DNA from 3 places in the Nocardioides scoriae genome. Region 3 is predicted to be linked to each of the others. Evidence: riboswitches for the same ligand, from Rfam matches in the RefSeq annotation. Region 3 holds a riboswitch; each other region holds the start of a gene.
The links. A riboswitch is a leader RNA that binds a small molecule or an ion and turns the genes downstream of it on or off. The one in region 3 is predicted to bind cyclic di-AMP.
Positions count from the first base shown of each region.

Region 1 (10,190 bases), 1.3 Mb from region 3:
CGACCTGGTGCCCTCGCCGTTCCTCGACGCGATCGTGCCGATGCTGGCGATCCTGTTCCTCGCCACCGGCACCACCTACGGCGTGGTCACCCGCGCGGTCGCGAAGGCCGCCGACGTGCCGGAGATGATGACCGAGGCGATGCGCGGGCTGGCGGGCTACGTGGTCTTCATCTTCATCGCGGCCCAGGTCATCGCGATCTTCACCTGGAGCGGCCTCGGCACGGTCATCGCCGTCGAGCTCGCCGAGGGCCTCGACGCGGTGGGCATCACCGGCTTCGGCGCCGTCATGGGGCTGGTGCTGATCGCCGCCGTCATCAACCTGTTCATCACCTCGGGCTCGGCGATGTGGGCGCTGATGGCACCGGTGATGGTGCCGACGTTCGCCCTGGTCGGGCTGGAGCCGGGGTTCGTGCAGGCGGCGTACCGCATCGGCGACTCGGTCACCCAGGTCATCACGCCCCTCAACCCCTACCTGATCGTGCTGCTGGGCTTCGCCCGCCGCTACGAGCCCGGCCTGCAGTTCGGGGCCCTGATGGCGCGGATGGCGGTCTTCGTGCCGGTGTTCTTCGTGGTCTGGGTCGCGGCGCTCGCCGTCTTCTACTTCACCGGGACCGACGTGGGTCCCGGGATGCCGATCCGCCTGCCCCAGAACTGACCCACCACCACGAGGAGACCGATGCCGCTCGACACCGTGGCCCTGCGCCGCGAGTTCCACGCCCACCCCGAGACCGCGTTCCGGGAGCTGCGCACGACCGCTCGGGTCGCCGAGGTGCTCGCCGACCTGGGGCTCGAGCCGCGCACGGGGGCGGGGGTGATCGAGCGCGAGGGCGTCGTCGACCACCCCGACGACGCCACCCTCGACGCGGACGCCGAGCGGGCCGTGGCGACCGGTGCGCAGCAGTCGTGGGTCGAGGTGGTCCGGCGCGACGGCAGCGCCTTGGTCGTCGACGTCGAGGGCAGCCGTCCCGGACCCGTCTGGGGCCTGCGCTTCGACACCGACGCGCTGCCGATCGTGGAGTCCTCCGAGGCCTCCCACCTGCCGCAGGCCCAGGGGTTCCGCTCGACCTTCGAGCGCGGCATGCACGCGTGCGGGCACGACGGGCACGTCGCGATCGGGCTCACGCTGGCCGAGCGGCTGCAGCGCGACCGCGACTTCGCCGGGACCGTCCGGTTCCTGTTCCAGCCCGCCGAGGAGGGCGGCCGCGGCGCCCGGGCGATGCTGCGCGGCGGCGCCTTCGAGGGCGTCGACCGGTTCGTCGCGCTGCACCTGGGGCTCGACCTGCCGCTGGGGCACGTGGTCGGGGGAGCGGTGGGCGCCTTCGCCACCACCAAGCTCCGGGCCCGCTTCACCGGTGTCGCCTCGCACGCCGCGGCCGCCCCCCAGGACGGGCGCAACGCGCTGGCGGCGGCCGCGGCCGGCACCCTCGCGGTGCTCGGCCAGCCCCGCTGGTCGACGACCGACACCCGTGTCAACGTCGGCACCCTGCACGCCGGCGACGGGGTCAACATCGTCCCCGCGTGGGCCGAGCTGACCGCCGAGACGCGGGCGCTGGACGCCGCGGTCCAGGAGGAGCTCTCCGAGCGGGTGACGCAGGCGCTGCGCGGCGCCGCGGCGGCGTACGGCTGCGAGGTGGAGGTGGTGCGCACCGGCGGCTCGGCGGTGATCCAGTCCGACGAGGAGGTCGCGGGTGCGGTCGCGGACCACGCCCGGGCGCTGGGCCTGGGCGCCGAGACCTTCGGTCCGATGGGCGGCAGCGACGACGCCAGCCTCTTCCTGGCCGACGCGCAGCGGCGCGGGGGCGTGGGCACCTACGTGATGGTCGGGGCGGACAACCCGGCCCCCCACCACCACCCGCTCTTCGACGTCGACGAGGCCGCCCTGGGGCACGCCACCGACCTGCTGGAGCGGCTGCTGCGCCAGGGGTGAGGCCGCGGGCTGCGGGCCGGTGCAGACCACGCCCGGGGGCCCGTTGACGAGCCCCGTCGTGGGCGACGACAGTCACCCTCCTCGCCGTCGCGGATCCCGTCGGCGGGCCGCAGCACAGCCAGGCACCACCGGGGGAGGAGCGCGGCCATGACGACCACCACGGTCTCCGGCGTCGACGTACGCGCGCTGCTGCTGGTGCACGACGCGCTGCGCCGGGAGTACCGCTGGATGCCCGACCTGGTGCGGGCCGTGCACGCCGACGACACCTCGCGGCTGCTCGTCGTCGCCGAGCACGTCCGGTGGGTCGGCCGGCTGCTGCGCCACCACCACGAGGTGGAGCAGCGGCTGCTGTGGCCGGCGCTGCTGCCCCGGCTCGCGGGGGCCGGGCGCGTGGTCCGCCGGATCGAGGAGCGGCACACCGAGGTGCTGACGGCCGACGTGCGGGCCGGCGAGGCGGTCGCGCTGTGGTGCGCGGAGGGGTCCGGCCGGTGCCGCGACTCGCTGGCCGACGCCCTCGAGGCCGTGGGCGAGGTGCTGGTCGCCGCGCTGGCGCTCGAGGAGGCCGAGCTGCTGCCGCTCGCGCGCCGCCACCTGACGCCGACCGAGTGGGTGCGGCTCGGCGAGCAGAGCGTCGGCGGTCTCGACCCCCGCCAGCTGCCGCTGGTGATGGGCCTGCTGATGCACCAGGCCGACCCCGAGGTGATCCGGGGCCTGCTCGGCCACGCACCGCTGCGGGTGCGCCGGGTGCTGCCCCAGGTCGCGCCCCGGGCCCGCGACCGCTACGTGCGCCACGTCTACGGCGGGACCGACCTCTCCCTGTGAGCCCTCCGGGGCGGTCGGGCAGGCTGGAGGTCCTCAGAGGGCCGCCCCGCGTGGCCGTCCGCCTCGACGTCCGGGAGCCACCGTGTCCTTCTCGTACCTGTCCCACCTCGAGTGCTCCGCCACCGGCGAGCGCCTCGACGCCGACGTCGTGCAGGGGGTCAGCGCCGCGGGCAAGCCGCTGCTGGCGCGCTACGACCTCGACGCCGTCCGGCAGGCGGTGACGCCCGAGGAGATCGCCTCGCGGCCGCACGACCTGTGGCGCTACCACGAGGTGCTCCCGGTGCGGGACCCCGCGCACGTCACCAGCCTCGGCGAGGGCATGACGCCGATCGTCCCGCTGCCGACGTACGGCGCCGCGATCGGCCTGCCCCACCTGGTGATGAAGGACGAGGGGCTGGTGCCGACCGGGTCGTTCAAGGCGCGCGGTGCGGCGGTCGGGGTCAGTCGCGCCCGCGAGCTCGGGGTGCGGGCCGTGGCGATGCCGACCAACGGCAACGCCGGCGCCGCGTGGAGCGTGTACGCCGCCCGCGCCGGGATGGGCAGCCTCATCGTGATGCCGGTCGACGCGCCGGAGATCACCCGCCGCGAGTGCGTGGTCGCCGGGGCCGAGCTCTACCTCGTCGACGGGCTGATCAACCACGCCGGGGCCCTGGTCAAGGCGGCCGTCGAGGAGCGCACCGGCTACCAGGAGGTCTCGACGCTCAAGGAGCCCTACCGGATCGAGGGCAAGAAGACGATGGGCTACGAGATCGCCGAGCAGCTCGGCTGGGAGGTGCCCGACGTCATCCTCTACCCGGCCGGCGGCGGGGTGGGCCTCATCGGCATCCACAAGGCGATGAAGGAGATGCAGGAGCTCGGCTGGATCGGGGAGCAGCTGCCGCGCCTGGTGTGCGTGCAGTCGACCGGCTGCGCGCCGCTCGTCGACGCCTTCGACGCCGGCCTCGACGAGAGCACCCTGGTCGAGGGCACCCACACCCTGGCCTTCGGCATCAACGTGCCCAAGGCGCTCGGTGACTTCCTGGTCCTCCAGGCGGTCCGGGAGTCCGGCGGCACCGCGATCGCGGTCAGCGACGAGACCATCCTGGAGGAGGTCGGCGCGCTCGCCCGGTCCGAGGGCGCCTGGATCTGCCCCGAGGGCGCGGCCTGCATGGCGGCGGCCCGGGAGCTGCGCGCCAGCGGCTGGATCGGGGAGCAGGAGCGCGTGGTCGTGCTCAACACCGGCACCGGTCTGAAGTACCCCGACACCGTCGGCGTCGACGTGCCGGTGCTCGCCCGCGACGGCCGGGTGCCCCCGGCCTGAGCCGACGCCGGGCCCCGCGACGGGCGTGACGGTCGTCGCACCCTGGCCCCGGTGTCGGTGCCCACGTCTAGATTGGTGGCTCCACCACCGGGGGGCGCAGATGAGCAGAGGCTTCGACGAGACGGTCGAGCGTGCCTGGCAGCAGTTCGAGCGGGACCTCGACGAGCGTCTCGAGGCACTGCCCGCCGACCTCGTGGTGGTCGGGCCCGTGGGCCTCGACGAGTCCGAGCAGCCCAGCCTGCGCGTCCAGGTCCTCGACGACCTCGTCCACGTCGAGGCCGTCCGCAACCTGCTGGGCGACCGCGACCACCTGTTCTCGGCCGAGCAGCAGCGCGCGCTCACGGCCCTGGGCTGGGAGGCGCCCGACCACGTCGACCACCCCGCGTGGTGGATCGGGGGCCTCCTCGACGACGCCGAGTCGCTGTGCCGCGTCCTGGCCGACACCTGGCGCTCGGTCTTCGGGGTGCTCCACCCCGGCTTCCTCGAGGTGGTCGACCCGGGCGCCCAGCCGCCGGACGCGGACGTCGACGAGATCGCCCAGCCCGACTCGCGCGAGGCGCTGGTCGAGCTGGTGGCGGCCTCGCTGGTCCCGACCTACGGGCACGACGTGAAGCGCGACGACGACGGCGACTTCCCGGTCTTCACGGGCGTGGTGCCGGTGTGGATCCGGGTGCTGCAGGACCGGCCGGTGCTGCGGTTCTTCAGCCACGTCGTGTGCGACGTCGGCAACCCGGCGCAGGCCCGGATCGAGATCGAGATCCTCAACCGCCAGGTGCCGCTGCTGAAGTTCCAGCTGGCCGGGGACACCGTGCTGGCCTCCTACGAGCTGCCCGCCGACCCCTTCGTGGCCCGCCAGGCCGTCGGCGTGCTCGAGCAGGTCTCCGACACCCTCAACGAGCTCGCCACCGACCTCGCCGACCGCGTGGGCGGGCAGCTGTTCTTCGACGCGGTCGAGGAGTCGACCGACGAGGAGTGACCCCTCGTCGGGGCCCGTGCGGGCCTCCCGCCAGCCCGGTGTCCGCCCGGGTGACCGGCGTCACGGCGGTCCGGCAGGATGACGCCATGGCATCCGAGGCACAGACCGGTCCCGCGTCCGACGTCCCACCCGGGGGTGGGCCGGGGCCCGGATCCGCGGGTCACGGACTCGTCTTCCCCGCCGACGACCACGGTCGGCGCAGCACCTCGGACGTGGGCCGGGCGGTGGTCGCCGACGCGCTGCGCGCCGCCGACCCGACCGGTGCCCGGGCGGCCGAGCAGGAGACCGCGTGGCGCACGGGCTACCTGCCCCACTTCCGTCGCCTCGTCGAGGCCGGGCTGGCCTCGCCCGAGGCCGCCGTGGGCATCGCCCGCGACGGCCTGGACTCGCTGCACGAGCGGATGCGCGTGGTGGACGACACCGGGGAGGAGCAGCGGCTGGCGAGCTGGCCGGCCGCGGCCGGCGGGGCCCTGCGCGGCGTCGAGGTCGTGGGCCAGGGCGAGGTCCAGCCCGAGCTGGTGCTGCCCTTCCACGGCGAGCGGCTGCGCCGCTCCGGGCTGCAGCGCCGGGTCGCGGCCTGGGTGGAGGCGGGCGTCGTGGAGCCCAGCGTGGGGCAGGCCGTCGACGAGGTGGTCGCCCACCCCGAGTGGCTGCGCCTGGAGGGCCACACCGTGGCCGTGCTGGGGGCGGGCGCCGAGATGGGGCCGCTGCCCTCGCTGATGCGCTGGGGGGCGCGCGTGGCCGCGGTCGACCTGCAGCGCACCGAGCTGTGGGAGCGCGTCCTGACCCAGGCCCGCAACGGCGCCGGCACCCTGGTGGTGCCGACCGCCGCCGACGACGCGGGCGTGCTGGAGCAGGCGGCGGGCGTCGACCTGCTCGCGGGCGTGCCCGCGCTCGAGACCTGGCTGGCCGAGCAGCCCGGCACCCTGGTGGTGGGCAACTACGTCTACGCCGACGGCGCCACCAACGTGCGGGTGAGCATGGCGGTCGACGAGCTGACGCGCCGGCTGCTGGCCGACCGCGGCGACACCGCGCTCGGCTTCCTGGCCACCCCGACCGACGTCTTCGTGGTGCCGGGCGAGGCGGTCGAGCACTCCACCCGCGCCTACGACGGTCGCTCGGGCCGGTCCAAGACGCTGGGTCGTCCGCTGCGGACGCTCTCGGGAGGCCGGCTGCTGCGTCGGCAGTACGTCGCGGGCTCCGACCCCGGCGTCAACGACTCGCTGGTGCCGCAGCAGGGGCCCAACTACGCGCTGGCCAAGCGGCTGCAGCGCTGGCGGGCGACGGTGTCGCGCCACGACGGCGTGACGGTGTCGATGAACGTCGCGCCGCCCACGCGGACGCGGTCAGTGGTGAAGAACCGTGCGCTCGCGGCGGCGTACGCCGGGGCGCACCGCTTCGGCGTGGAGGTCTTCGAGCCGGCGACGTCCAACGTGCTGATGGCGGCGCTGCTGGTGCACGACCTGCACACCGGGGGAGGCCCGCGCCACGACGCGCCGTGGCAGGACGAGGCGCACGCGGCCGCCCACGGCGGCCTGTGGCGCACGGCGTACGCCCCGAGGAGCGCGCTGGGCCTCGCCGCCCTGCTGGGGTACGGCGCGGCGCGAGGCTGACCCAGGAGGACCGGCCCTGGCGCGGGGGATGCCAGGGCCGGTCCGGTCCGGGGGGTGGTGTCAGCGGACGCCGATCTTGCGGGAGCAGGACGGCCAGGCGCCCCAGCCCTGCGAGGCCTTGATCCGCTCGGCGACCTTGACCTGCTCGCGCTTGGTCGCCTGGTGGGGCAGCCGCGCGAAGCGGGCGCCACCGTGGCCGCGCCAGGTGGAGGGGCTGATCTGGAGGCCGCCGTAGTAGCCGTTGCCGGTGTTGACGTGCCAGCGGCCGGTCGACTCGCACCAGGCGAGGCGCTCCCAGGTCCGCATGGTGGCGGCCTCGGAGGGGGCGGAGACGAGCACGGGGGTCAGCGTCACCAGGGCAGCGGCGAGCGACAGGGAGAGCTTGCGCATGACTGTTTCCTCCACGCGCCTGCGAGGTTAGCTGTCGGGTTCGGGCCGGAGAGCCCGGTCACGTGACGTGACTTCACCCCGAGGACCGCGTGCGGTCCGGGAAACGTGTGGGTTCCCCGCTCCTGCCCGATGAGTTCGGTGGCACCACCCGCGCGGACAGGACTCGGCGGTCGCGGATGGCGCGTCCCCACGGCTGAGGACGCGCCACCCTAACCCGACTCCGGGCGTCTCGTCTCGCTCAGCCGCGGGCGGGCTCGAGCTGCTCGTCGGTGGCCGCGTGGGCGCCCGGTGTGGCGGGGTCGGCGGTCTGGACCGCTCGCGCCGCCCGGAGCTTCTCGCCCTCGACGTCGACCCGGGGCAGGATCCGGTCCAGCCAGCCCGGGAGCCACCAGGCCTTGTCGCCCATGAGGTACATCAGCGCGGGGATCAGGGCCATCCGCACCACGAAGGCGTCGAAGAACACCGCGGCGGCCAGCGCGAACCCGATCGACTTGATGAGGGAGTCGGGCTGGAGCATGAAGGCGGCGAAGACCGAGATCATGATCGTCGCGGCGGCGACCACCACGCGGGCGCTGTTGCGGAACCCGTCGACCACGGCCTCCCGGGCGGTGGCGCCGTGCACGAACGCCTCGCGCATCCGGGTCACCAGGAACACCTGGTAGTCCATCGCCAGCCCGAAGACGATCCCGATGACGATGATCGGCATGAAGCTGACCAGCGGCTGGCCCTCGACCAGGCCGAAGAGCCCCTCCTGGAAGACCAGGACCGTGGCGCCCAGGGTGGCCAGCACCGAGAGCAGGAAGCCCAGCGTCGCCGTCAGCGGCACCAGCACGGAGCGGAAGACGAGCATCAGCAGCACGAAGGCCAGGCCCACCACGATCACGAGGTACGTCGGCAGCGCGCTGGTCAGCCGGTCGGAGACGTCGGTCTGGATGGCGGTGATGCCGGTGACGCCGACCGTGGTGCCCGACTCGTCCTCGATGCCCGACTGGCCGTCGCGCAGGTCCTGGAGGAGCTGAGTGGTGGCCTCGTCGTCGGGACCGCTGGACGGGGTGACCAGCACCTGGGCGCCGCTGGAGTCCTGGTTGGTGGCGACCACCTGGGCGTTGGCGACGTCGTCCTGCTGCGAGGCCCAGGCGGCGACCTGGCCGAAGGCGGCCTGCTTGGCCTGGGCGTCGCCGGGCACGTCGCGGGCGTCGACGACGAGCAGCAGCGGGGCCTCGCGGCCGGGGCCGAAGGCGTCGCTGACCAGGTCGGAGGCGCGGCGCTGGGTGGTGTCGGCGGCGGCCGAGGAGTCGGTCGGCAGGGCGAGCTGCATCGAGCGGACCGGCAGCGCCAGCGCCCCCAGGCCGATGACGACCAGGAGGGCCACCGCGACCGGCGTGCGGCCCACGAGGCGGGCCCACCGGACGCCGTTGTTGAGCGCCAGGCCGTCGGCGTCGCGGGGGTCCTGGCGACGGCGGACCTGACCGCCGAAGGCCTTCGACCTCAGCAGGCCGAGCAGCGCCGGCAGCAGCGTCAGGGCGACGAGCACGGCCATCAGCACGGTGCCGGCCGCGGCCAGGCCCATGCTGGTGAGGAACGGGATGCCCACGACCGAGAGCGCCGACAGCGCGATCAGCACGGTGAGGCCGGCGAAGACCACCGCGGAGCCGGCGGTGCCGACGGCGCGTCCGACGGCCTCCTGCCGGTCGTCGGTGTCGAGCAGCTCGGTGCGGTAGCGCTGCAGGATGAACAGCGTGTAGTCGATGCCGACCGCCAGGCCGATCATCGTGGCCAGGATCGGCGTGGTGGTGCCGATGGTGGTGAACGCCGTGGCCAGGCTGATGCCGAGCAGGCCCAGGCCCACGCCCACCAGGGCGGCCAGGATGGGCATGCCCGCGGCCACGAGCGAGCCGAAGCTGATCACCAGCACCACCAGGGCGACGGCGATGCCGACCAGCTCGCTGGTGCCGCCGGTCTCGGGGATCGCCTGCATCGCCGAGCCGTTGACCTGGGCGTCGAGGCCACCGATGCGGGCGCTCTCGAGGGTGTCGAGCAGGGCGTCGCGGGTGGCGGGCTCGACGTCGGCGACGGTGTCGACGTCGAAGTTCCACGAGATGGTGCCGACCCGGCCGTCCGAGCTCAGCGGCAGCAGCTCGCGGGCGTTGGCCTCGGCGACCCTGCGGGGCTGGCCCGCCTCGACGGCGCCCATCACGGCCTGCCGGAACTGCCCGTCGGCGGCGGCCACGGGGTTGACCAGCTGCGGCTCGGCGGGCATCTGGGGCAGCTGCTGGAGGTCGGCGACGAGCGCGTCGACCTTGGCGGCGTACGCCGGGGTGCGCAGCGTGCGCCCGTCGGGCGCCGAGACCACGACGGTGACGCTGGCCAGGTCCTCGGCGTCGGGGGTGTCGGGGAAGAGCTCCTTCTGGAGGTCCTGCGCCTGGAGCGAGGGGATGCCGGGGATCGAGAAGGTGTCGACCATGGGCTTGGAGATCGACGTGGCGAGCACGCCGATCCCGATCAGGGCGACCAGCCAGGCCGCGACGAAGACGGGCCAGCGGCGGAAGGCGGTGCGGCCGAGGCGGTAGAGCAGGGTGGCCATGTCTCTCCTCGTGAGGACGGGCGGCGGACGGTCTGTGGGGGAGCGGGCGGTGCGGGAGCGGGGCTAGGCCAAGAGCTCGTGTGCGGTGCGCAGCGTGCTGGTGAACAGGGGGCCGAGCTCCTCGCCGTGCTCGCCGGTGAGGTAGCGGTCCATGGCGACGTGGACGCAGGTGAGGACCAGGGCCAGCGCGACGTCGAGCCGCGCCCGGTCGAAGCGGTCGCCCTCGCGCTGCTCGACGTAGCCGATGCACGACTCGACGAGCTCGTGCATCCGCTGCAGCCCCAGCTGGATCAGCCGGGGGTTGCGCTGCATGACCTCGCGGCCCAGCGCGACCTCGTCGGGGCGCTCCGGCTGCTCGCGCAGCACGCGCAGCACGATCTCGGCGAGGTCGTCGACGAGGCTGCCGTGGGGTCCGCCGGCCACGAAGTCCGCGACGTCGTCGTCGCGGAAGGCGGGGATCGTCCCCAGGACGGCGTCGTCCTTGCCGGGGAAGTAGTTGAAGATCGTGCGCCGCGACACGCCGGCCCGCTCGGCGAGCTGGTCGAGGGTGAAGCCGTCGACACCGTGCTCGAGCGCCA
Region 1 is NZ_LT629757.1:1,760,705-1,770,894, reverse strand. Features, by position in the region: gene BLU55_RS08440 (AbgT family transporter) at 1-655, shown strand, start outside; gene BLU55_RS08435 (amidohydrolase) at 677-1,927, shown strand; gene BLU55_RS08430 (hemerythrin domain-containing protein) at 2,075-2,749, shown strand; gene BLU55_RS08425 (threonine synthase) at 2,832-4,049, shown strand; gene BLU55_RS08420 (T3SS (YopN, CesT) and YbjN peptide-binding chaperone 1) at 4,150-5,025, shown strand; gene BLU55_RS19430 (hypothetical protein) at 5,112-6,638, shown strand; gene BLU55_RS19425 (transglycosylase family protein) at 6,699-7,028, opposite strand; cyclic di-AMP (ydaO/yuaA leader) riboswitch at 7,030-7,179, opposite strand; gene BLU55_RS08410 (MMPL family transporter) at 7,267-9,612, opposite strand; gene BLU55_RS20005 (TetR/AcrR family transcriptional regulator) at 9,676-10,190, opposite strand, start outside.
Region 1: another riboswitch for cyclic di-AMP. It lies ahead of BLU55_RS19425 (transglycosylase family protein); the one in region 3 lies ahead of BLU55_RS14760 (C40 family peptidase).

Region 2 (10,190 bases), 1.6 Mb from region 3:
TCGGGGATGCGGGCGACGTCGGCCTTGACAAACACGATGGCGGTGATCATGGGGTCAAGGTACCGCCACGGGCGGTCGCTCCCCGGGCGCTCAGCGCACCGGTTGGTGGGTCGTCGCGAGGTTGCGGCGCTCGTCGAAGGGGACCAGGTCGCGGCGCGACGCCTCGACCGCGTCGTGCACCTGCAGGTGGCGGCCGGCGCCCCGGGCCGGGCTGGTCCAGTCGCCCTCGACGTGCACGAGCCGGACCCCCGGCTGCTCCAGCCAGCGCAGGATCTGCTCGGTCTCCTCGGCGGTGGCCGCGGGGGCGGGTCCGGGGCCGGGCACGACGGTCTCGGCGCTGGCGCGCAGCTGGGTCACCCAGTCGCCCGCGTGCGCCTCGACCGGGATCACGCCGGCGGCCGCGAGCCGGCCGTGGCGCACCACGTGCACCGCCCAGCGTCGGTCGTCCTCGCGGCGCGCGGCCACCACCTCGGGGCACCGGGTGAGCGAGCCCAGCCGCTGGGTCCGCGAGGCGCTCCGCACGAAGGCCGCCAACCGGTCGCGGTGGGAGCCCGCCTCCTCGAAGCGCTCGTCGCCCGCCAGCCGCTGCATCCGGGCGGTGAGGGCCTCGACGACCGCGTCGGCGTCCGCGACCAGGGCGGTGCGCACCCGGGCGACGAGGTCGGCGTAGGTGTCGAGGTCGACGCTGCCGTCGCAGGGCGACAGGCAGCGGCCCATCTCGGCCAGCACGCAGGGTGCGCGGCTGGGCAGCAGCGGGAGCCGCCCGGTGCACTGCCGCAGGGGGAAGCTCTCGTGCAGGGCGTCCACGCAGCGCTCGGCGGTGCGGCGCGACCCGAACGGGCCGAGGTAGTCGGCGCCGTCGTCGGCGACCTTGCGGACCAGGGAGAGCCGCGGCCACGGCTCGACCGTCAGCTTGAGCCAGTGCACCTTGTCGGGCCGCCGGCTGCGCCGGTTGTACTTCGGGGTGTGGGCGGCGATCAGCCGCAGCTCGCGGACGCGCGCCTCGAGCGGGGTCGCGCACACGACGTGGGACACCGAGGTCGCGATCCGCACCATCTCGCCCATGCGGGCGCGGTTCTCGGAGGCGGTGAAGTAGGTCCGGACCCGGGTGCGCAGGTCGCGCGAGGTGCCGACGTAGAGCACCCGCTCCTGCTCGTCGCGGAACAGGTAGACGCCGGGGGCGTGGGGCAGGTGCTCGGCCAGGTGGCGCTTGCGGCGCACCGCCGGGCTCACCTTGGAGCTGAAGGTCGACAGCTCCTCCAGGGTGTGCACGCCCAGGCCGCCGAGGCGCTCCATCAGTCCGTGCAGCACGTCGACCGTCGCGCGGGCGTCGGAGAGCGCGCGGTGGTCGGGCGTGGTGGTCGACCCGAAGGCCACCGCGAGGGAGGAGAGCTTGCAGTTGGGGGCGTCGTCGCGGGTGATCACGCGTCGCGCGAGCCTGGCCGTGTCGACGACCTCGAAGGCCGGCCAGGGGCGCTGCTGCTGCGCGGCGAAGTGCTGGAGGAAGCCGACGTCGAACGGGGCGTTGTGGGCCACCAGCACGCAGCCCCGGGCGAACTCCAGGAAGGCCGGGAGCACGGTCTCGATCGACGGCGCCGTGGCCACCATCGAGTCGGAGATGCCGGTGAGCACGGCGATGAACGGGGGGATCGCGGCGTGCGGGTTGACCAGGGTCTGGAACTCGCCCAGGACCTCGCCGCCCCGGACCTTGACCGCGCCGACCTCGGTGATCATCGAGCCGCCGGCGGCCGAGCCGCCGGTGGTCTCGAGGTCGACCACGCAGAAGGTGAGGTCGCGCAGGGGACGCCCCAGCTCGTCGAAGCTCATCTGCGCGTCCCACCTGCTCATGGGCCGAACGCTAGGTGTCGGCACCGACAAGGTGGCGCAGGAGGTCGGCGCGGCGGGGCTGTCGGTGGGCGGTGCTGGAGTACGCCGTGACCGAACTTCCCCCGCTCGGCCCGAGGAGATCACGATGAGCGTCCGCATCGACTGCGACACCTGCCTGGTGCGCGGACTGTCCTGCCACGACTGCGTGGTGACCGTGCTGCTGGGCCCGCCCCCGGAGCTGGGATTCGACGCCGAGGAGGAGCACGCCCTGGAGGTGCTGGCCTCCTCCGGGCTGGTGCCCCCGCTGCGCATGGTGACCCCCGTGGAGGGCCCGGTCGTCGAGTCGGCGTGAGGTTTGCCACAGGCGGCGACGGCCATCCGGAGTTGGATCCTCCGCGGCATCTCGCCTAGGGTCACGCGCTATTGGCCTCCGCGCCAGGGCACCGACGGGGTGCCCACGGAGGCCGCGCTCAATCTGGTCCGCTCCTCGGGGAGTCGTCAGGACCGGAGCCGGGGACCCAAGTACGTGGGGTGAATCCGGGAAGCGGCGTCGCCGACCGTGACGCCAGGACCTGGTAGGGCTTTCTTTGGGCCCGAATCCGTCAGCTCACCTGGTAGGCGTTCGACAAAGAGGAGACCGACCGCTCGTGCTCGACGGTTGGAAAGACCACCATGCCCGCGCGACCGCCTGTGTCGCACTCACCCTCGGCCTGACCGGACTCGGACTCGTCTCCGCCGGCCCCGCCGCCGCCAGTCCCGAGAGCGACCTCCAGCAGGCCGCGGAGGCCGCCCAGGCCAAGGCCGACTCGCTCGCCCCCCAGGCGGAGACCACCGCCCGGCAGCACGACCGGGCGACCCGGACCCTGACGTCCGTGCGCACGCGCCTGGACCGCCTCGACGCCCGGCTGGACCGCGAGCGCACGCTCGTGGAGACGCTCCGGTCCCAGATGGCGGCCGAGGTCGTCGCCACCCACGACACGTCGGGCGGCACCGGTGCCCCCGCGGCCGAGCCCCGGCTCAGCACCGGCTCGGAGACCCTGCTGACCAACGTCACCGTGGTCACCGAGGACACCGACGGCGCCAGCCAGCGCCTCGCCGAGGCCGGCGAGGCCGTGCAGCAGCTGGGCGAGCGTCGGGTCGACCTGCGCCAGGGACTGTCGCGTGCGCGCGACGCCGAGCAGCGCCTGCAGCAGCGCGCGTCGCGCTCGAGCGCGGCGCTCGACCGCGCCCAGGGCCGCGCCGCCGGCCTGCAGGCCAGGCTCGACGAGATCGCCGCCGAGAAGCAGGCCGAGAAGGAGGCCGCGCAGGCTCGCCAGGCGTCCGGCTCGGTCGTCGACTACGCCATGGCGCAGGTCGGCAAGTCCTACGTCTGGGGTGCCGCCGGCCCGAGCTCGTTCGACTGCTCCGGCCTCACCATGGCCGCCTGGGCGCAGCGGGGCGTCTCGCTGCCGCACAGCTCGAGCGCGCAGTACTCTTCGGGACAGCGAATCTCCGAGAGCGAGCTGCAGCCTGGTGACCTGGTCTTCTACTACAGCCCGATCAGCCACGTCGGCATCTACGTCGGCAACGGTCAGATCGTGAACGCCCTCAACCCGAGCTCCGGCGTCCAGGTCAGCGGCCTGCACGACATGCCGTACGTCGGTGCGGTCCGGCCCGGCTGAGCGACCTCTCCGCGTCGTGGGGGCCCGGGCCAGGCCCGGTCCCCACGACGACGGCGCTGCGTCGAGCCGCCCCCCGCGCCGCTCGCTCGCCGCGCTGCTGGTCCTCGCGCTCCTGGCCCTCGGGGCCTGCGACCGCGAGGTGGACCTCGAGCCGCCCCGTCCCGACGACGTGGCGGTCGGTCGTGACGACTCCGGCGCCCAGCGCGTCCTCGACCGCTTCGTCGGTGCCCTGGCGCAGGGCGACGAGGACGCCGTCCTCGCCACGGCGGCCCCCGACGCCCGCTCCCTCCTCGGGGCGGTGGCCACCAACGCCCAGGCGCTGCGCCTCGACAAGCTCTCGCTGCGCTACGTCGACGACGTCGCCGTCACCGGAGCCGAGCGCGACCGGTGGGGCAGAGCGGCCTGGGCCGCGACCGTCGAGCTGCGCTTCGGGCTGCGCGGCCTCGACCAGCGAGCCGCCCGGGTCGACACCCGCGTGCTGCTGGTCCCCGCGGGCGGCGAGGTCCGCATCGCCGGGTTCGGCGGTGCCGGTGCCGACCGGACCCCGCTGTGGCTGACCGGTCCCACCACCGTGGTGCGCACGCCCCGCACGCTGGTGGAGGTCGCGGGCGACACCGCCGGTCGCTACCCCGGACTGGTCACCCGTGCCGTCACCCAGGTGCGCCGCACGCTGCCCGGCTGGGACGGCCCGCTGGTGGTCGAGGTGCCTCGCGACCAGGCCGCCCTCGAGGCCGCGGTCTCCGCGCCCGAGGGGGAGTACGACGCCATCGCGGCCGTCACCACGACCGTCGACGGCTCGACGCGCCGCGGCGCTCCGGTCCGCGTCTACGTCAATCCCGGGGTCTTCGGCGACCTGCGCCCGCAGGGGGCCCAGGTGGTGATGAGCCACGAGGCGGCCCACGTCGCCACCGGGGCCAGCTTCACCAGCGTCCCGACCTGGCTGCTGGAGGGCTTCGCCGACGCGGTCGCGCTCCGCGACGCCGGGGTGCCCGTGCAGACCGCGGCGGCCCAGGTGCTGGAGCGGATCCGCTCCGACGGACTGCCCGACGGCCTGCCCTCCCGCGAGGACCTCGACCCGCGCGCCTCCGACCTCGGAGCCACCTACGAGGAGGCGTGGCTGGCGTGCCGGTTCGTGGCCGACGAGTTCGGGCAGGCCGCGCTGGTGCGCCTCTACGACGCCGTCAGCGCCGGCACGCCCGTGCGTCGGGCCTTCGTCGACCAGCTGGGGGTGACCCAGGCCGAGTTCGTGTCGCGCTGGCGCGCGGACCTGGCGTCCCTGGCCGGCGTGGCACGCTGAAGCGGTGAGCACGCCGTCGTCCCCGCGCCGGTCCACCGCCGCCCCCGCGACACCGACCGGTCGGGCGGCCTCCTGGGGGCTGGCGGTCGCCTCGCTCGTGCTGTTCGTGGCGCTGGCCGCCTGGCTGGTCCCGTGGTCGTGGGTGCCGGGAGGTCGCCCGGTCGCCGTCCGACCCGACGAGGTGCTCACCGCGTCGCAGATCAGCCGCGCCGAGACGTACGCCGCGCTGCAGCGCCACCTCGGGTGGGCCAGCCTGGCGACCTCGACCGTGGTCTCGCTCGTCCTCGGGCTCACGCCCCTGGGCGCACGCGTGGTGGCCCGGATCCCGGGGCGCTGGTGGGTGCGGGCGCTGCTCGCGACCTTCCTCGTGCTGCTGGTGGGACGGCTGGCCACGTTGCCGTTCGCGCTGCTCTCCCGCCGCCACGCGCTCGCCTACGGCCTGACCGACCAGGCGCTGGCCGGGTGGCTGCGGGACCGGGCCGTGCAGCTCGGCGTCTCCTGGGTGTACGCCGCCCTGGTGGTCCTGCTCGTCGTCGGGGCCGCCCGACGCGCCCCCCGGCAGTGGCCCGTGGTCGTCGGGACGGTGGCCGCCACGCTGGTGGTGCTGGGGTCGTGGCTCTACCCGCTGGCGGTCGAGCCGCTGTTCAACCGGTTCGTGCCGCTGCCGGACGGACAGCTCCGCTCACGCATCCTCGAGCTGGCGCGCGAGGAGGGGGTGCCGGTCTCCGACGTCCTGGTCGCGGACGCCTCGCGTCGCACGACCACCCTGAACGCCTACGTCTCGGGCCTGGGGAGCACCCGCCGGGTCGTGCTCTACGACAACCTGGTGGAGGGGGTGCCGCAGCGCGAGACCCTGGTGATCGTGGCCCACGAGCTGGGACACGCCCGGGCGCACGACGTCGCGATCGGCACCGGTCTCGGGGCGGTCGGCGTGCTCTTCGGGGGCGGCCTGCTCGGCGTCGTCCTGCGACGCCGGCTGCTCGGCCGTGCCGGGGCCACCTCCGTGGGGCAGCCCGAGGTGGTGCCGCTGGTGCTGGCCCTGGTCGCCGTCGGGACGTTGCTGGCCAGCCCGGTGCAGAACACCGTCAGCCGGGCCATCGAGGCCCGGGCGGATCGTGCGTCGCTGGCCGCCACGGGTGACGAGCGGGGCTTCGAGGAGGTCCAGGTGCAGCTGGCCGTGCGTGCCCTGGCAGATCCCGCGCCCCCGGCGTGGAGCCAGTTCTGGTTCGGCTCCCACCCCACGCTGGTGCAGCGGATCGGGATCGCGCGGGCCCTCGACGACGGTCGGCGCTAGCAGGTCTGGGTCGAGGAGGTGCCGGTCGCCAACGAGGTGCAGGTGGTGGAGAAGCCGCCCTGGACCAGCTTGCCGATGGCGAAGACCAGCACCACGATGATGGCGGCGATGGCGGCGCCGAGCAGGCCGTACTCGACGGCGGAGGCGCCGTGCTCGTCGCGGCGGGCGGTCGGGAGCAGGTGGCGCAGGAATGTCGGTCATCTGTCGGTCCTCTTCCGTGAGTCGGGGCGTGGTGCCTCGTGGAAGAAGTATCTGACCGACAAGGGTTATTTGTCCGAAATTCAGGCTGACCTGACCAGATCTTGAGGTGGGAACCGACGCACGCCCGACCCGACGCCGCGAGGCGTCGGGCCGGGCGTGCGTGTGGCGGCGGCTCACCACCCCCCGTTCAGTGCGGGTGCGATGCTCGGGCGCACCCGCTCATGGGGAGCCGCCGTCGCGCCTGCGTGCGTGGTCCACGCAGGACATCTGGTGAGTCAGCAGGTCGTGGCGCCGAGCGACCCGGAGGAGCCGGCCCTCATCGAGTCGCAGGTCTGGCCGAACAGACCCAGCGTCTGCCCGCCCACCGCCATCACGACCATCACGAGGACGGCCGCGATCCCGGCGACGAGCAGGCTGTACTCGATCGCCGACGAGCCCTGCTCGCCGGCGCTGCGGTCGCGTGGGCGCAACGAGCCCTCACGACCTTCGCGCACTAGTTGCAGCTGGCGGAGGTCGTGTTCTGGCCGGTGGCCAGCGAGCTGCAGGTCGTCTTGAAGCCGCCCTTGACCAGGTTGCCGATGGCGAAGACGAGCACCACGATGATCGCGGCGATGGCGGCGACCAGCAGGCCGTACTCGACGGCGGAGGCGCCGTTCTCGTCGCGACGGCTGGGCAGGAGCAGGTTGCGCAGGAACTCGAGCATGGTGGTCTCATCTCTGTGACGGTGGATGGTGTGTGGGGCGGTCCCTCCGACTGCCTTGCATGAAGTATGACGAATCGGACATACCCGTACATCGTTCGCTTGGTCGTACAGAAGTGACCAATTGGGGTGGTTTGTCGAGTAGTCCGTTGGGACTACCCGGCCCCGCGGGGTGTCGGCCGTCCGGGCAGTCGGCCGCTCAGGCGGGCGGGGCGGCGCTGTCGATGAGGCCGAGCCGCATCGCGGTGACCAGGGCCTGGGCGCGGTTGGCGGCGCCGAGCTTGTCGTAGATCCGGCCGATGTGGCTCTTGGCCGTGGACTCGCTCAGGTAGAGCCGTCCGGCGATGGCGCTGACGCCGAGCCCCTCGGCGAGCAGGTCGAGGACCTGGCGCTCGCGGTCGGTCAGCCGCGGGGCCCCCGACCGCATCCGGCGCATCAGGGCCTCCGCGAGGCCCGTGCAGGTGAAGGTCAGGGGGGACACCGTGGCCTGGCGGGCGGCGCTCAGCACGGTCGAGGTGGGGGCGTCCTTGCCCACGAAGCCGGACGCGCCGGCGTCCATGGCGGCGAAGAGCTGCTCGTCCCCGGCGTACATCGTCAGCACGACGAGCCCGATCTCCTTGCTCTGCCGCCGCAGCGCACGCACGACGTCGAGGCCCGAGCCGTCGGGCAGGCGCACGTCGGTGACCACCACGTCGGGGTCCAGCTGCTCGGCCAGCGCCAGGCCCTCCGAGACCGACCCGGCCTGGCCCACGACCTCGAAGGTGTCGGCGCGGCCGAAGGCGCCGGCCAGACCCTGCCGGATGAGCTCGTGGTCGTCGATCAAGAGCACGGTCGTCATGCGCATCCGAGCCACGGGAGCCCGGCCTCCAGCTGGAGACTAGCGGGTCGGGGCCCCGACCCGGACGACGACGCGGGTGCCCGGCCGCTCGGCCTCGGGTGCCTCGACGTCGAGGTCGGCGCCGATCGCCTCCGATCGCTCGCGCATGATCTTCAAGCCCTGGGAGTCCGCGCGGGGCTGGTGGTCGCGGACGCCGTCGTCGCGCACCTCCACCTCGGCGTACGGCGACCGCACGGTGCAGCGCAGCCACAGGTTGTCGCCGCCGGAGTGCTTGCGGGCGTTGTTCATCGCCTCCTGGGCGATGCGCATCAGCTCGAACTCCTGGTCGCGGGGGAGCCGCGGGCCCTCCTCGTCGAGGGTGACGTGCACGGTCATGGGTGAGGTGGTGCCGACCTGGTTGGCGTACGCCGACAGGCTCTCGCCGAGCCCGGCGCTGTTGGCCAGCTCGTGGCGCAGGTCGAAGATCGAGTGCCGCAGCTCGGCCACGACGCGGGTGACCTCGCCGCGCAGCTGCACGATGCGCTCGAGCTGGTCGGGGTCCTGGGTGCCGCCGGCCAGGTTGTCGACCAGGTAGCCCAGGCTGGCCACGTCCTGGGCCACGCCGTCGTGCACCTCGCGGGCGATCCGCTGGCGCTCCTGCGTCATGGCGTCGTCGCGCACCCGGCCGAAGAGCAGGGCCGCCTGGAGCTGGACCGCGTGCCGGCCGAGCTTGGTGCGCAGCTCCAGCGCGGCACCCGCCTCGACGACCTGCAGCGCCTCCACCACGAGCACGGCGATGATCTCGTCGTTGGACACCAGCGGCAGGGCCAGGCGACGCTCCCGGAGCATCATGGCCTCGTAGTCCCAGCAGCGCGTGGACATCTCCTCGGCCCAGGCCATCGCCCCCGGCTGGGTGCCGGCGGTGTAGCGCAGCGGCACCATGGCGCCGCTGGGGGAGCGGGTGAAGACGCCGGCGGCGCGCAGCGGCACCACGAGGTCGGCCTCCTCCATCACCTGCTCCGCCAGCGAGACGGCGTCCAGGCCGCCGCTGAGGCGGGTGGAGAGGGTCTGCAGGCGCCGGATCAGGGCCACGGCGCTGCGGTAGGAGGAGTCGGTGTCGCCGGTGACCACGGGTCGCCGCAGCCACAGCGAGAGCATCCCCACTCCCGCCCCGGTGGCCAGCCACAGGGCGACGCCGGCGGAGAAGTCCCGGTCCCAGCGCTGGGCGACCAGCGCCCAGGCCACGACCAGCGTGAGGGCCTCGGCGGCCAGCGTGGTGAGCAGCCCGCGCCGGCCGCGGTCGAGCGTGGCCACGAGCACCGGGACCACGAGGTAGGGCATCACCGTCGCCTGGTCGGGGAAGGTCAGCGCCGAGACGACCGCGATCAGCACGCCCTCGCCGAGGGCCACGGTACCGTGCGACCAGCGCCGAGTCGCCGAGAGCGCGATGGCGGCCGCGGCGGTCAGCAGGACGAGCAGCGCGCTGCCGAGCTGGCCCGGCCCGGCCAGCACGGCCAGCGGCACCAGCGCGGCGAGGGTGAAGACACGGGCCGCGAGGACGGTCCGCCCGAGATCGCTCACCCGCCCATTCTGCCCGAGAAGTTCTCCATGATCGTGATGCCGGCCGGCCCGAGGACGGCGATGAACAGGCAGGGAAGGATGCAGAAGACCAGCGGGACCAGGATCTTGACCGGCACCTTCTGCGCCATCTCCTCGGCCCACTGGCGTCGCTTGACCCGGATCTCGGAGGACTGCACGCGCAGCACCTGGCCGACGGGGATGCCGAAGGCGTCCGCCTGGACCATGGCGCTGACGAACGCGCGCAGGTCGGGCAGGTCGGTGCGGTCGGCCAGGGAGCGGAGCGCGTCGGAGCGGCCGCGACCGATCTGCATCTCCTGCAGCATCCGGGCGAACTCCTCCGACAGCGGGCCCTCGGTGTTGCGGGCCACCTGGGCCACGGCGGCGTCGAAGCCGAGCCCCGACTCCACCGAGATGGTGAGCAGGTCGATGGCGTCGGGGAGCGCCCGCTGGAGCTTCTCGTTGCGGTCGCTGGCGCGCTGCGACAGGTAGAGGTTGGGGATGTTGTAGCCGATGAGCGAGGCCAGCATGGTGACGCCGAGGGTGACCGGGAAGGAGACCCCCATGACCACGAGCAGCAGCAGCGTCGCGGGCAGGGCGACGCCGAAGCCCACGACCTTGCCCGCGATCACCCGCTCGACGGTCCAGCCGGGCGGGTTGCCCGCCCGCTCGAGCTTCTCGCGGATCCGCTCGTTGGAGTCGGCCGGCGTCAGGCGCCGCCCCAGGCCGGTCGCGCGGGCCAGGAGCGGGAACAGCACCCGGTCCTTGAACGGCGCGTCGGCCTCGGCGCGCATGTCGTCGGGCAGGGTGGTGAG
Region 2 is NZ_LT629757.1:625,418-635,607, forward strand. Features, by position in the region: gene BLU55_RS02975 (Lrp/AsnC family transcriptional regulator) at 1-50, opposite strand, end outside; gene BLU55_RS02980 (DEDD exonuclease domain-containing protein) at 91-1,848, opposite strand; gene BLU55_RS02985 (hypothetical protein) at 1,973-2,179, shown strand; cyclic di-AMP (ydaO/yuaA leader) riboswitch at 2,285-2,463, shown strand; gene BLU55_RS02990 (C40 family peptidase) at 2,475-3,488, shown strand; gene BLU55_RS02995 (hypothetical protein) at 3,505-4,785, shown strand; gene BLU55_RS03000 (M48 family metallopeptidase) at 4,790-6,079, shown strand; gene BLU55_RS19995 (Flp family type IVb pilin) at 6,076-6,267, opposite strand; gene BLU55_RS03015 (Flp family type IVb pilin) at 6,556-6,750, opposite strand; gene BLU55_RS03020 (Flp family type IVb pilin) at 6,774-6,983, opposite strand; gene BLU55_RS03025 (response regulator transcription factor) at 7,180-7,818, opposite strand; gene BLU55_RS03030 (sensor histidine kinase) at 7,858-9,378, opposite strand; gene BLU55_RS03035 (type II secretion system F family protein) at 9,375-10,190, opposite strand, start outside.
Region 2: another riboswitch for cyclic di-AMP. It lies ahead of BLU55_RS02990 (C40 family peptidase); the one in region 3 lies ahead of BLU55_RS14760 (C40 family peptidase).

Region 3 (10,190 bases):
GGAGATGGCCCTGCTGGCCTGGCTCGACGAGCGCGACGACGGCGACCCGATGGTGGACGAGGTGCGCGAGGCCGACACCCTGGCCGCGCTGCGGCAGGCGCTGGCGCCGTTCCTCGACCAGCTCCCGGCGCGCCTGAAGGAGCACCTCGAGAAGCTGATGTCGATGGAGCGCGAGATCGAGGAGCGGGAGTTCGAGCAGGCCCAGGCCGAGACCGTCGACGAGACCGAGCGCGCCCAGCTCGAGGAGGCGATCCGCCGGCTGGTCAGGAGCCTGCACGGCGCCCCCCGCCCGCGCCGCAAGGCCTCGACCCGCGGGGTGGTCGACGGGGCGCGGACGATGCGCGCCAACATGAAGTACGACGGGGTGCCGTTCCGCCCGGTCACCGTCAGCAAGGTCGAGGACCGACCGCGGCTGCTCGTGCTGTGCGACGTGTCGCTCTCGGTGCGCTCCGCGGCCCGCTTCACCCTGCACCTGGTGCACAGCCTGCAGTCGGTGACCTCCTCGGTGCGGACCTTCGCCTTCGTCTCCGACCTGGTCGAGATCACCGACCTGTTCGCCGAGCACCGCACCGAGGAGGCGCTCTCGCTCGTGCTGGCGGGGCTGCCGGCCAACGGCGTCCTCGACGTCGACGCGGACTCCGACTACGGCACCGCCTTCGAGGGGTTCCTGGAGCGCTACGGGTCGGCGGTCAACCGTCGCACGACGCTGATCGTGCTGGGCGACGGCCGCAGCAACGGCCGCGACCCCGGCCTGGCGGCGTTCGCCGAGCTGAGCCGGCGGGCGCGCGAGACGGTGTGGCTGACGCCCGAGCCGCGGTACTCCTGGGGGCTCGGCCGGTGCGACCTCCCGGCGTACGAGGAGCACTGCAGCCGCGTCCAGGTGGTCCGCAACCTCTCGGGCCTGGACCGCGCCACCCTCGCCGCGAGCCCCGGCGCCCGATGAGCGTCCAGCCCCTCCTGGGCGCCGCCGGGCCGGCCCCCATCGACCCGCTCGGGCCCTCGCGGGCCGTCGGGTGGTACGTCGACGACCTGGTGCAGGTGCGCGCCGTCGCCGCGCTGCGGCAGTGGAACCGCGACAGCGTGCGCACCGACCACTTCGAGGTGCGCCACGTCGGCGCGCGCGTCCACGTCGACCACTGGGTGCCCACCGGCCGCGTCGACGACGACGTCGCCGGCCTGCTGGCCGACGAGCTGTTCACCCCCGGCTGGGTGCGGGGCTCCGAGCTGTTCGAGCGGATCTTCACCGGCGTGGTGCGCAGCAGCGCCCCCGACCCCCTCGAGGCGTGGCTGGTCTTCTACCGCAACAGCCTGGTCCAGATCGAGGAGGCCGTGCGCCACCCCCACCTCCGCTCCCGGCCGCACGCGCCCAGCGGCCACGGGACCATCGGCGACTACGCCCCGGTGCACGCCCACGCGGAGCAGCTGCTCGCCGCCGGATCGGTGCTCGACCTCGGCAGCTGCTTCGGCTTCCTGCCGCTCCGGCTCGCCGGCCGCGGCCGCCAGGTCACCGCCTCCGACGTCTCGGCCGGCACGATGCGCCTGCTCGGCACCGTGGCCCCGCTGCTCGGCGTGAGGCTCGGCACCCGGGTCGCCGACGCCGCCCGCTTCCCCGCCCCCGCCGGCAGCGCCGACACCGTGCTCGCCATCCACCTCCTCGAGCACCTCGACCACGCCCACGGCGCCCGCGTCCTCGCCGAGGCCCTCCGCCTCGCCCGCCGCCGCGTCGTCGTCGCCGTCCCGCTGGAGGACGAGGCCGACGCCACCTGGGGCCACGTCCGCACCGTCACCCTCGACGACCTCCGCGCCTGGGGCCGCGCCACCGGGCTGCCGCACGACGTCCACGAGCACCACGGGGGGTGGCTCGTGGTGGAGACGGGGTGAGGGGCCGGGCCGGGGCGGGGGCCGCCGGGGCCGGGGCCGGGGCCGGGGCCGGGGCATGTAACGCGGAGTTGTTGATTCTGGACAAGGGCGACACGCCGGGGTTCGGCGCAACCGCACCGCGGTAGATGGGTGGTGGCTCGCGGACGGCCCGCCGTGTCGGGTGGTCGGGCTGGCCGGTAGGCCGGGGGTGCGTCATGCGAGGTGGCGGCCGGGGCGACCGGCTCGGATGACGTCCGGCGGGACGTCGTACGACCTGGCCGTCCGGGCGACCACCTCGCATGACGTCCGCCCGAGTCGCCTGATGTCCGACGGCACCTGAGACCCTCGGCGCACGAGCAGCTCGCCAGCCGACGACCCGCGCCGCCGGCCACCCCGGCACTCCCGCCCCACTGGACGTCCTTCTCGGCTACCTGACGTCTGTTGCAACAGACGTCAGGTCACCAATTACCCGGACGTCCGGGTAATCAGCGCCCTCACCCCGCGACGTACGGGATCGTCTGCGGCCCCTCGGGCAGGACGCACACCCGGGAGTCGGGGCCGGAGTCGTGGAGGGCCCGGAGGACGGTCTCGGCGACGTCGTCGGTGTGGCCGAGGTGGGCGGAGGCGAGGTCGGGGGCGCTGAGGTACGACGAGTGGACGACCACGTCGGCGTGCGACTGCACCTTGGCCTGGACCTGCACCTGCCACTGGTCGGGCACGGTGCGCTCGCGGGCGGCGATGGTGGCCAGCAGGGCCTCGGGGGAGGACTCGGAGGCGAGGACCTCGCGGTAGGAGCCGTGGTCGGGGAAGCCGTCGCGGCACTCGGCGGCGCACACGATCGTGCCGCCCGGGCGCACGACGGTCATGCCGGCCGACATGCCCTTCACGGCCTGGTAGAGGTTCTGGTCGAGCGGGTAGCCCGCGTTGGTCGTCACCACGACGTCGAACAGGGCCGGCACCGGCTGCATGGCGAGGCGCTGGGAGGCGGCGCGGGCGGCGGCGTGCATCTCGGGCAGCGAGCCGCCGAAGGCCTGGACGATCCTCTGCTCGCGGTTGAGGACCACGTCGAGCCCGAAGTGGACGTCGCCGACGGCGGCCACGACCGCGCGGATGTCGTCGTGGACCGGGTTGCCCTCGCAGACCGCCCAGGTCGCGCGCGGGTCGCCGATGCGGGCGGCGTCGTGCAGGGTCAGCACCGTCTCGAGCCCGGCCAGGCCGGGGGCGACCAGCTTGGGGCCGCCGCTGAAGCCGGCGAAGAAGTGCGGCTCGACGAACCCGGTGGTGATCCGGACGTCGGCCTCGACCCAGAGCCGGTTGAGGAAGACGGGCACGTCGCGGCCGTGGCGGCCCAGCCACACCAGCGACGCGTCGTCGCGGGCGTCGTGGTTGACCACCCGCACCTGGTCGGCGACGTCGCCGAGCATCGCGCGGACCTCCTGCTCGGTGTTGCCGCGGTGGGTGCCGGTGGCGACCAGGACCACCACGTCGGCGAGGTCGACGATCCCGTCGAGCTCCTCGAGCACGGCCGGGATCATCAGGTGCCGAGGCTGCGGCCGGGTGCCGTCGCACATCGAGATCGCGACCGTCTGGCCCGGGCGGACCAGCTCGCGCAGGGGTGGGCCCGCGACCGGCTCGCGCAGGGCGGTGCGCAGCGCGGCCCGCTCGTCGGCGGCCGCGTCGGCGTACGTCGGCTCGACCACGGTCGTGCGGTCGGCCGGGAGCTCCACCTCCAGCCCGTCCTCGCCGTACGCCAGCCGGACGGTCACGGTGCTGCTCGCGGGATCGGTGCTCATGCCCTCCACCCTGCCACCGCCGCAGGTGCGTCGGGCCGGCCCGGCCGGTGCGGGTGCGGGTGCGGGTGCCTCAGCGGATCAGCCCGAGCTTGCCGCCCTGGTAGACCGCCTCGGCCCGGCTGGCCACCCCGAGCTTGCGCAGGATGTTGCCGACGTGGAACTTCGCGGTCGTCTCGGAGACGAACAGCTCGCGCCCGATGTCGCGGTTGGACAGCCCGTGGGCCAGCAGCACCAGCACCTCCTCCTCTCGCTGGGTCAGCCGCGCCGACTCCTCCACGGCGGGCGCGTTGAGGCCCCGCACCATCGCGGCGGCGGACCGGGCGTCGAAGGCGCTCTCGCCGCGCGAGACGTCGCGGATCGCGCGGATCAGCGCGGAGGTGTCGACGTCCTTGACGACGTAGCCCCTCGCCCCGGCCCGGATCGCCCGCAGCACCAGCTGGTCGTCGAGGAAGGTCGTCAGCACCAGCACGCCGACGCCCGGGTGGGCGCGGGTCAGCTCGGCGCACAGGTCGATGCCCTCGCTGTCGGAGGAGGCCGAGAGCTTGAGGTCCATCAGCACGATGTCGGGGCGGGTGCGCTCGACCTCGGCCATCGCCTGCCGCGGCGAGGACGCCTCGGCGACCACCCGCAGGTCGGGCTCGCGCTGCAGGATGCTGCTCAGGCCCTGGCGGACGATGGCGTGGTCGTCGACCAGCATGATGTCGACGTACGCCGCGCCGCTCGCGGCCGCGGTGCCCTCGGCGGGGCGGGTGGGCGTGTCGATCACGAGGCCTCCTGGGTCGGGTCGGACGGGTGGGACGGACCGGTCACCTGGTCGGCCAGGTGGTCGGCCAGGTGGTCGGCCAGGTCGGGCGGGGCACCGGCGAGGGCACCGAGCGGCGTCTCGGCCAGCGGCAGCGGGAGCCGCAGCTCCACCCGGACGCCGCCGAGGCGGGCCCGCCGGAACGCGACGGTGCCGCCGAGGTCGACGATGCGCGACTCGATGTTGGCCAGCCCCCGGTGCCGGCCGTCGGCGGTGCCGCGGCGCTCCAGCTCGAGCAGCCGGCGCAGCGCGACGGGGTCGCCGTGGCCGTCGTCGGAGACCGACACCAGGAGCTCGTCGTCGCGGTAGCGCAGCTGCACCGCCGCCCGCGCCGCCCCGGAGTGGGCGACGACGTTGAACAGCGCCTCCCCGATGGCCCGGGCGAGCTCGTGGTCGGCGTCGGCCTGGAGGGCGCGCGCCTCGCCGTGGGTCCGGACCGAGACGTCCAGGCGGCCGCGGTGGTGCACCGCGACCTCACGGGCCAGCTCGGGGAGCGTGGCGACGGTCTGGCCGTGGGGCTGGTGGAGCGCCCAGATGGCGCGGCGCAGCTGCTCGACCGCCTCCTGCGAGAGCCGCTTCGCCGTCTCGAGCTCGGCCACCACCGAGCGCGCACCGGACCCGAGGTCCTCCGCGTCGAGGCGGGCGATCTCGACGGACATGCCGGCCGAGAGGACGTACTGGGTGACGCTGTCGTGCAGCTCGCGGGCGATCCGGTGGCGCTCGGTGTCGAGCAGCTCGCGCTGGTGGGCGACCTGCAGCCGCTCCTCGACGGCCCGGAGCTCGCGGGTGCGGTCGGCGAGGTCGCGCGACTGGGCGGTGGCCTCGTCGTACAGCTGCTGGGCGCGGCGGTGCAGGCTGAGCCCGGCCTGGTACTGCTCGGAGGTGTGCAGCGAGACCGCGGCCTGGTTGGCCAGGATCCGCAGCACCGACAGGTCGCCCTGCTCGGGTTCCTCGGCCAGCCCGTGCTGGGCGACCAGGTCGCCGATGCGGCGGCCCTCCAGCGTCATCGGCACCCGCACCCAGCCCGGCTCGCCCACCTCGGCCAGCCGGCCGGCCCGCAGCTCGGCCAGCACCCGCCGCACCTCGGTCGGCAGCACCGACTCCTCGACCACCGCCCGGCCCTCGTTGTCGGCCACCACGAAGCGCGGGCGGGCGCCGCTCAGCTGGCCGTCGTGCAGCGCGAGCAGGGTCCAGCGGGCGTCGAGGTGCGCGGCGGCCGCGCGCACGACCTCCTCGAGCAGGCCGCGGGGACCCTCGACCGTGCGCACCAGCGCCCGCGAGATCGAGTCCATCGCGGTGACCGCGCGCTGCATCCGCTCGTCGGAGGCCACGTAGGCGCGGTAGTAGGAGCGCTTGCCCGACCGCACCCCGGTGAGCCGTGCGAGGTCGGGCCGCGGGTGGAGCGGGCGGGAGGTCACGTCGGGCCCGGCGTCGCGCGGCCGGCGGGGTGCCGGCTCACAGGGCGTCCAGGAACAGCCGGCGCACGTCGGCCTCGTCGGCTTCGCGCGGGTTGGTGGTCAGGCAGGCGTCGTCGAGGGCGGTGTGGGCCATCTGGTGCACGTCGGCCTCGGTGACCCCCAGGTCGCGCAGCCCCCGCGGCACGCCGACGTCGTCGGCCAGCCGCCGCACGTGGTCGGCCAGCAGGTCGGCCGCCTCCTCGCCCGGCATCCCCTCGACGCCGATGCCGGCGGCCTGGGCGAGCGAGACGAACCGGTCGGGGGTGGCCCGGGCGTTGTAGCGGATGACGTGCGGCAGCAGCACCCCGTTGACCACGCCGTGGGGGGCGTCGAGCAGCCCCCCGACCTGGTGGCTCATCGCGTGGGTGGCCCCCAGGATGGCGTTGGTGAAGGCCAGCCCCGCCTGCAGGCTGGCCTGCGCCATCTTGGTGCGGGCGCGCTCCTCGTCGGGGTGGGTGATGGTGGTGCGCAGGTGCCCACAGACCAGTCGCACCGAGCTCAGCGCGTGGATGTCGGCGAGCGGGTTGTGGGCCAGCGAGACGTAGGACTCGATGCCGTGGGTCAGCGCGTCGAGCCCGGTGGCGGCGTTGAGCGCGTCCGGCATCGTGGTGAGCAGCCGCGGGTCGGTCAAGGAGATGTCGGGCACGAGCGCGCGCCCCATGATGGTGATCTTCACCGAGCGGTCGGTGTCGGTGACGATGCAGAACTGCGAGACGTCGGCCCCGGTCCCCGAGGTGCTGGGGATCATCAGCATCGGCGGGATCGGCCGCGTGACCTGGTCGACGCCCGCGTAGCCGAGGATGTCGCCGTCGTTGCCCGACAGGATCGCCACGCCCTTGGCGGCGTCGATGCACGAGCCGCCGCCGATCGCGATGATCACGTCGCACTGCTGCTCGGCGTACCAGTCGTACGCCGCGCGGACCTCGTGGTCCTTCGGGTTCGGCGTCACGGCCGACCACACCCGGGGCGTCAGCCGGGCCTCGCGCAGGTGGCCCAGCAGCACGTCGACCCAGCCCGCCTCGATGATGCCGGGGTCGGTCACCACCAGCGGCCGTCGGGCCCCGAGCCGGGCGGCGGCGAAGCCCGCCTCGTCCAGCGCCCCGATGCCGAAGACGACCTCGGGGGCGTGGAACTTCACGACCGCGTCGGGGGCCATGTCCTCGGTGCCGGCCTGGACCGGGTCGCCACCCGCGAAGGGGTCGGGCCGCCGGGGTCGGGCGACGGCCTCGGGCGCCTCGCGGCGAGCCGCCGGGACCCCCCGCTGCGGCGCGAGCCTCGGGGCGGACGCGACCGACCTGGGCGGGGTGGAGGCGGGGCTCGAGGTCGGGCTCACGACTGCGTCCAATCGGTGGTCGGGCCGAGGCTACCCCGCGGCCGGCGTCCTGGGCAGGGCGTCACCGACCGCTCTGCGGCGAGATCGTGCTCCTCACCGCCGAGACGCGGTCGCAGGGGAAGCCACCCCTCGCCGCGTGCTCCTCGATCAGGGCCGGGTCGTCGGCGTCGTAGACGCAGTAGAGCTTGTCGTCGGTGACGTAGGACTCCACCCACGTCACGTCGGACATCTCGGCCAGCACCTCGTTGGACCTCGCACTGATGTCGTGGAGCTCCTGCTCGCTCAGGCGGCCTGCACCAGGCAGGTCGCGCTCGATCACGTAGCGGTCCATGGGCACCCCTCCCGGGTCACGGCCTCCCCGTGGCCGGCGGGCCACGCCCCACAGGCTAGGCGTGACCCCCGTCACGATCACCCCTCCGATCGGACGGGCGGTCCCGGCACCCCGTGGCCCCGCGACCGTGTCGCGGCGCGCGCTGCGGGTACGCGGGCGGCACACCACCAGGGAGGGAACCCCGATGAGCGACACCCAGCACGACGACGGCTCCGGCAGCGAGCTCGCCCAGGACAAGGTCCTCGAGATCATGCGCAGCGACCGGTTCTGCATGCTGACCTCGGTCGGCGAGCAGGGGCGCCTGCAGTCCCACCCGATGACGCCCCAGGAGGTCACCGACGACGGCGACGTCTGGTTCTTCATCAACGTCACCAGCCACCACGCCGACAACATCCGGGCCGAGAAGCGCGTCAACCTCGCCTTCGCCGACGGCTCCACCTGGCTCTCGGTGGCCGGCCACGGCGACGTGCGTCGCGACCAGGCCAAGATCGACGAGCTGTGGAACCCGATGGTCGCGGCGTGGTTCCCCGACGGCAAGGAGGCCCCCGAGGTCGGCCTGCTCCTCGTCGAGTCCGACTCCGCGCAGTACTGGGACAGCCCCGGCGGCGGCCGCGTGGCCAGCGCCCTGTCCTTCCTCAAGACCCGCGTCACGGGCGGGCGACCGGCCGGAACCAGCGCAACGGTGGACCTGTAGGCCCTGCGCCCCCTACTCTTCTGGGGCGCATCGCACACCTCCCCCGGGTACGCCGAGTCCTGCCCACCGGGGGCGGACCCACCGAGAACGTTCGGGCAGGAGTGGGGGAACCACACGTTCCACGCGGACGGCCCGACCAGGTCGACCGCTCGGGGTGAAGTCACCGCCAGGTGGCAGGGCACTTTCCAGCCCTAACCCGACAGCTCACCTCGCAGGCGTGGGAAAGGCCCCACCATGCCCGTACGCCTGTCCGCACGCCCCCTCGCCCGGCTGGTCAGCTTCCTGACCCTGCTGCTCGCCGTCTCCGGCGTGCTGCTCCTGGGCCCCGCCAGCGGTGCCGAGGCCGCCACCCGCGGCAAGATCGACCGCGCCACCACGGTCGCCCTCAACCAGAAGGGCGACCCCTACCGCTACGGCGCCGCCGGCCCCAGCGCCTTCGACTGCTCCGGCCTCATCTACTACAGCTTCCGCAAGGCCGGGCTGTCGGTGCCGCGCACCTCCTCGGCGCAGTACTCCCGCACCAAGCACATCGCCAAGAAGTCGCTGCGACGCGGCGACCTGATGTTCTTCCACAACGGCGGTCGGGTCTACCACGCGGCGATCTTCCTCGGCTGGGACCACGGCCGGGCCAAGATGCTGCACTCCCCCCGCACCGGTCAGGACGTGCAGGTCGCCCGGGCCTGGACGTCGAGCTGGTACGCCGGCACGTTGCGCGGCTGATCGAGTCCCGCCCGGCCTAGCATCGGGCCATGACCACGCAGCGTCTCGACCGCGATCCTGCTGCTCCCGGCCCCGCTGGCGCCGGTGCCTCCGCCGGTCCTGAGGGCGGGCCCGACCTCGACGAGCTGTTCGAGGCCTCACCGGCCCGCACGGCCCGCACCTCGGCGGCGGCCGCGACCTCCCTGTTCACCGGGGTGGTCGCGGTCGTCGCCTCGCCGTTCTCGCTGCTGCTCGGCGCCGTCCTGGTGCTCGCCGCGGTCGGCCTCGTGACGGCCGTCGTCGGCCTGGCCCGGGCCAGCCGGCCCGGCGTCTCCGGCACCACGATGGCGGCGCTCGGCATGGTCCTCGCGCTGGGCGCCGGCGCCGTGGTCGGGCTGCGCTACCTCGGCGTCGACACCTCCGTCGGCGACGGGGTCGTCCCCGAGCTCCGCGACGCCCTGGCCGCCCTCACGGCCCTGTTCCCCGCTCCCTGATCCCCGCGTCCTGACGCCGTTCCGGGTCGCCGACGGGCGGTTCCACGTGGAACCCGGCCTGCGCCTACGCGGGGCGGATCGCCACGACCGCGCGCTCGGCACCGCGCCCGCGGCGCGCGATCCGCTCGACGAGCCCGACGATGCGGAACTCGAGGCGGTACTTCGCCCGCAGCAGGCCCTCGACGCGGTCGAGGTCGGAAGGCTCGGTGCTGACCCCCGCCCGGGCCTCGACGGTGGGGGCGTCGTCGGCGACGCGACCGCGGCGGTCGCAGGGGCGCAGGGTGACGCGCTCGTCGCGGCGCAGCCGCTTGACCTTGCCGCTGCCGGCCGGCGTCCAGACCGCGGCGCCGTCCACGCCGTCGGGCACGACCCACACCGGGGTGGGCACGCCCTCGCCGGATCGGCGGTGCGTGGTGAGGGAGACGAAGCGTTCGTCGGCGAGATCGCGCAGGGTGGTCATGGCCCGAGCCTGACAGGTGGAAGGCTGGGGGGCATGTTCCACATCGGTGTCGACCTGGCCTGGGGGACGCGCGCGCCCACCGGTGTCGCCGTGCTCGACGACACCGGCCGGCTCGTCGAGCTCGCCGGCGTCCGGACCGACGAGGAGATCCTCGCCCTGGTCACGCCGTACGCCGCGGGCCCGGTCACCGTCGCCTTCGACGCCCCGCTGGTGGTCACCAACGCGACCGGCAACCGCCCCGCCGAGGCGGCGCTGAACCGCGACTTC
Region 3 is NZ_LT629757.1:3,104,228-3,114,417, reverse strand. Features, by position in the region: gene BLU55_RS14800 (VWA domain-containing protein) at 1-943, shown strand, start outside; gene mftM (mycofactocin oligosaccharide methyltransferase MftM) at 940-1,881, shown strand; gene larA (nickel-dependent lactate racemase) at 2,355-3,653, opposite strand; gene BLU55_RS14785 (MadR family response regulator transcription factor) at 3,724-4,419, opposite strand; gene BLU55_RS14780 (MadS family sensor histidine kinase) at 4,416-5,873, opposite strand; gene BLU55_RS14775 (iron-containing alcohol dehydrogenase) at 5,911-7,245, opposite strand; gene BLU55_RS14770 (DUF4242 domain-containing protein) at 7,307-7,576, opposite strand; gene BLU55_RS14765 (pyridoxamine 5'-phosphate oxidase family protein) at 7,761-8,270, shown strand; cyclic di-AMP (ydaO/yuaA leader) riboswitch at 8,321-8,496, shown strand; gene BLU55_RS14760 (C40 family peptidase) at 8,505-8,990, shown strand; gene BLU55_RS14755 (hypothetical protein) at 9,020-9,463, shown strand; gene BLU55_RS14750 (PPOX class F420-dependent oxidoreductase) at 9,528-9,923, opposite strand; gene BLU55_RS14745 (DUF429 domain-containing protein) at 9,957-10,190, shown strand, end outside.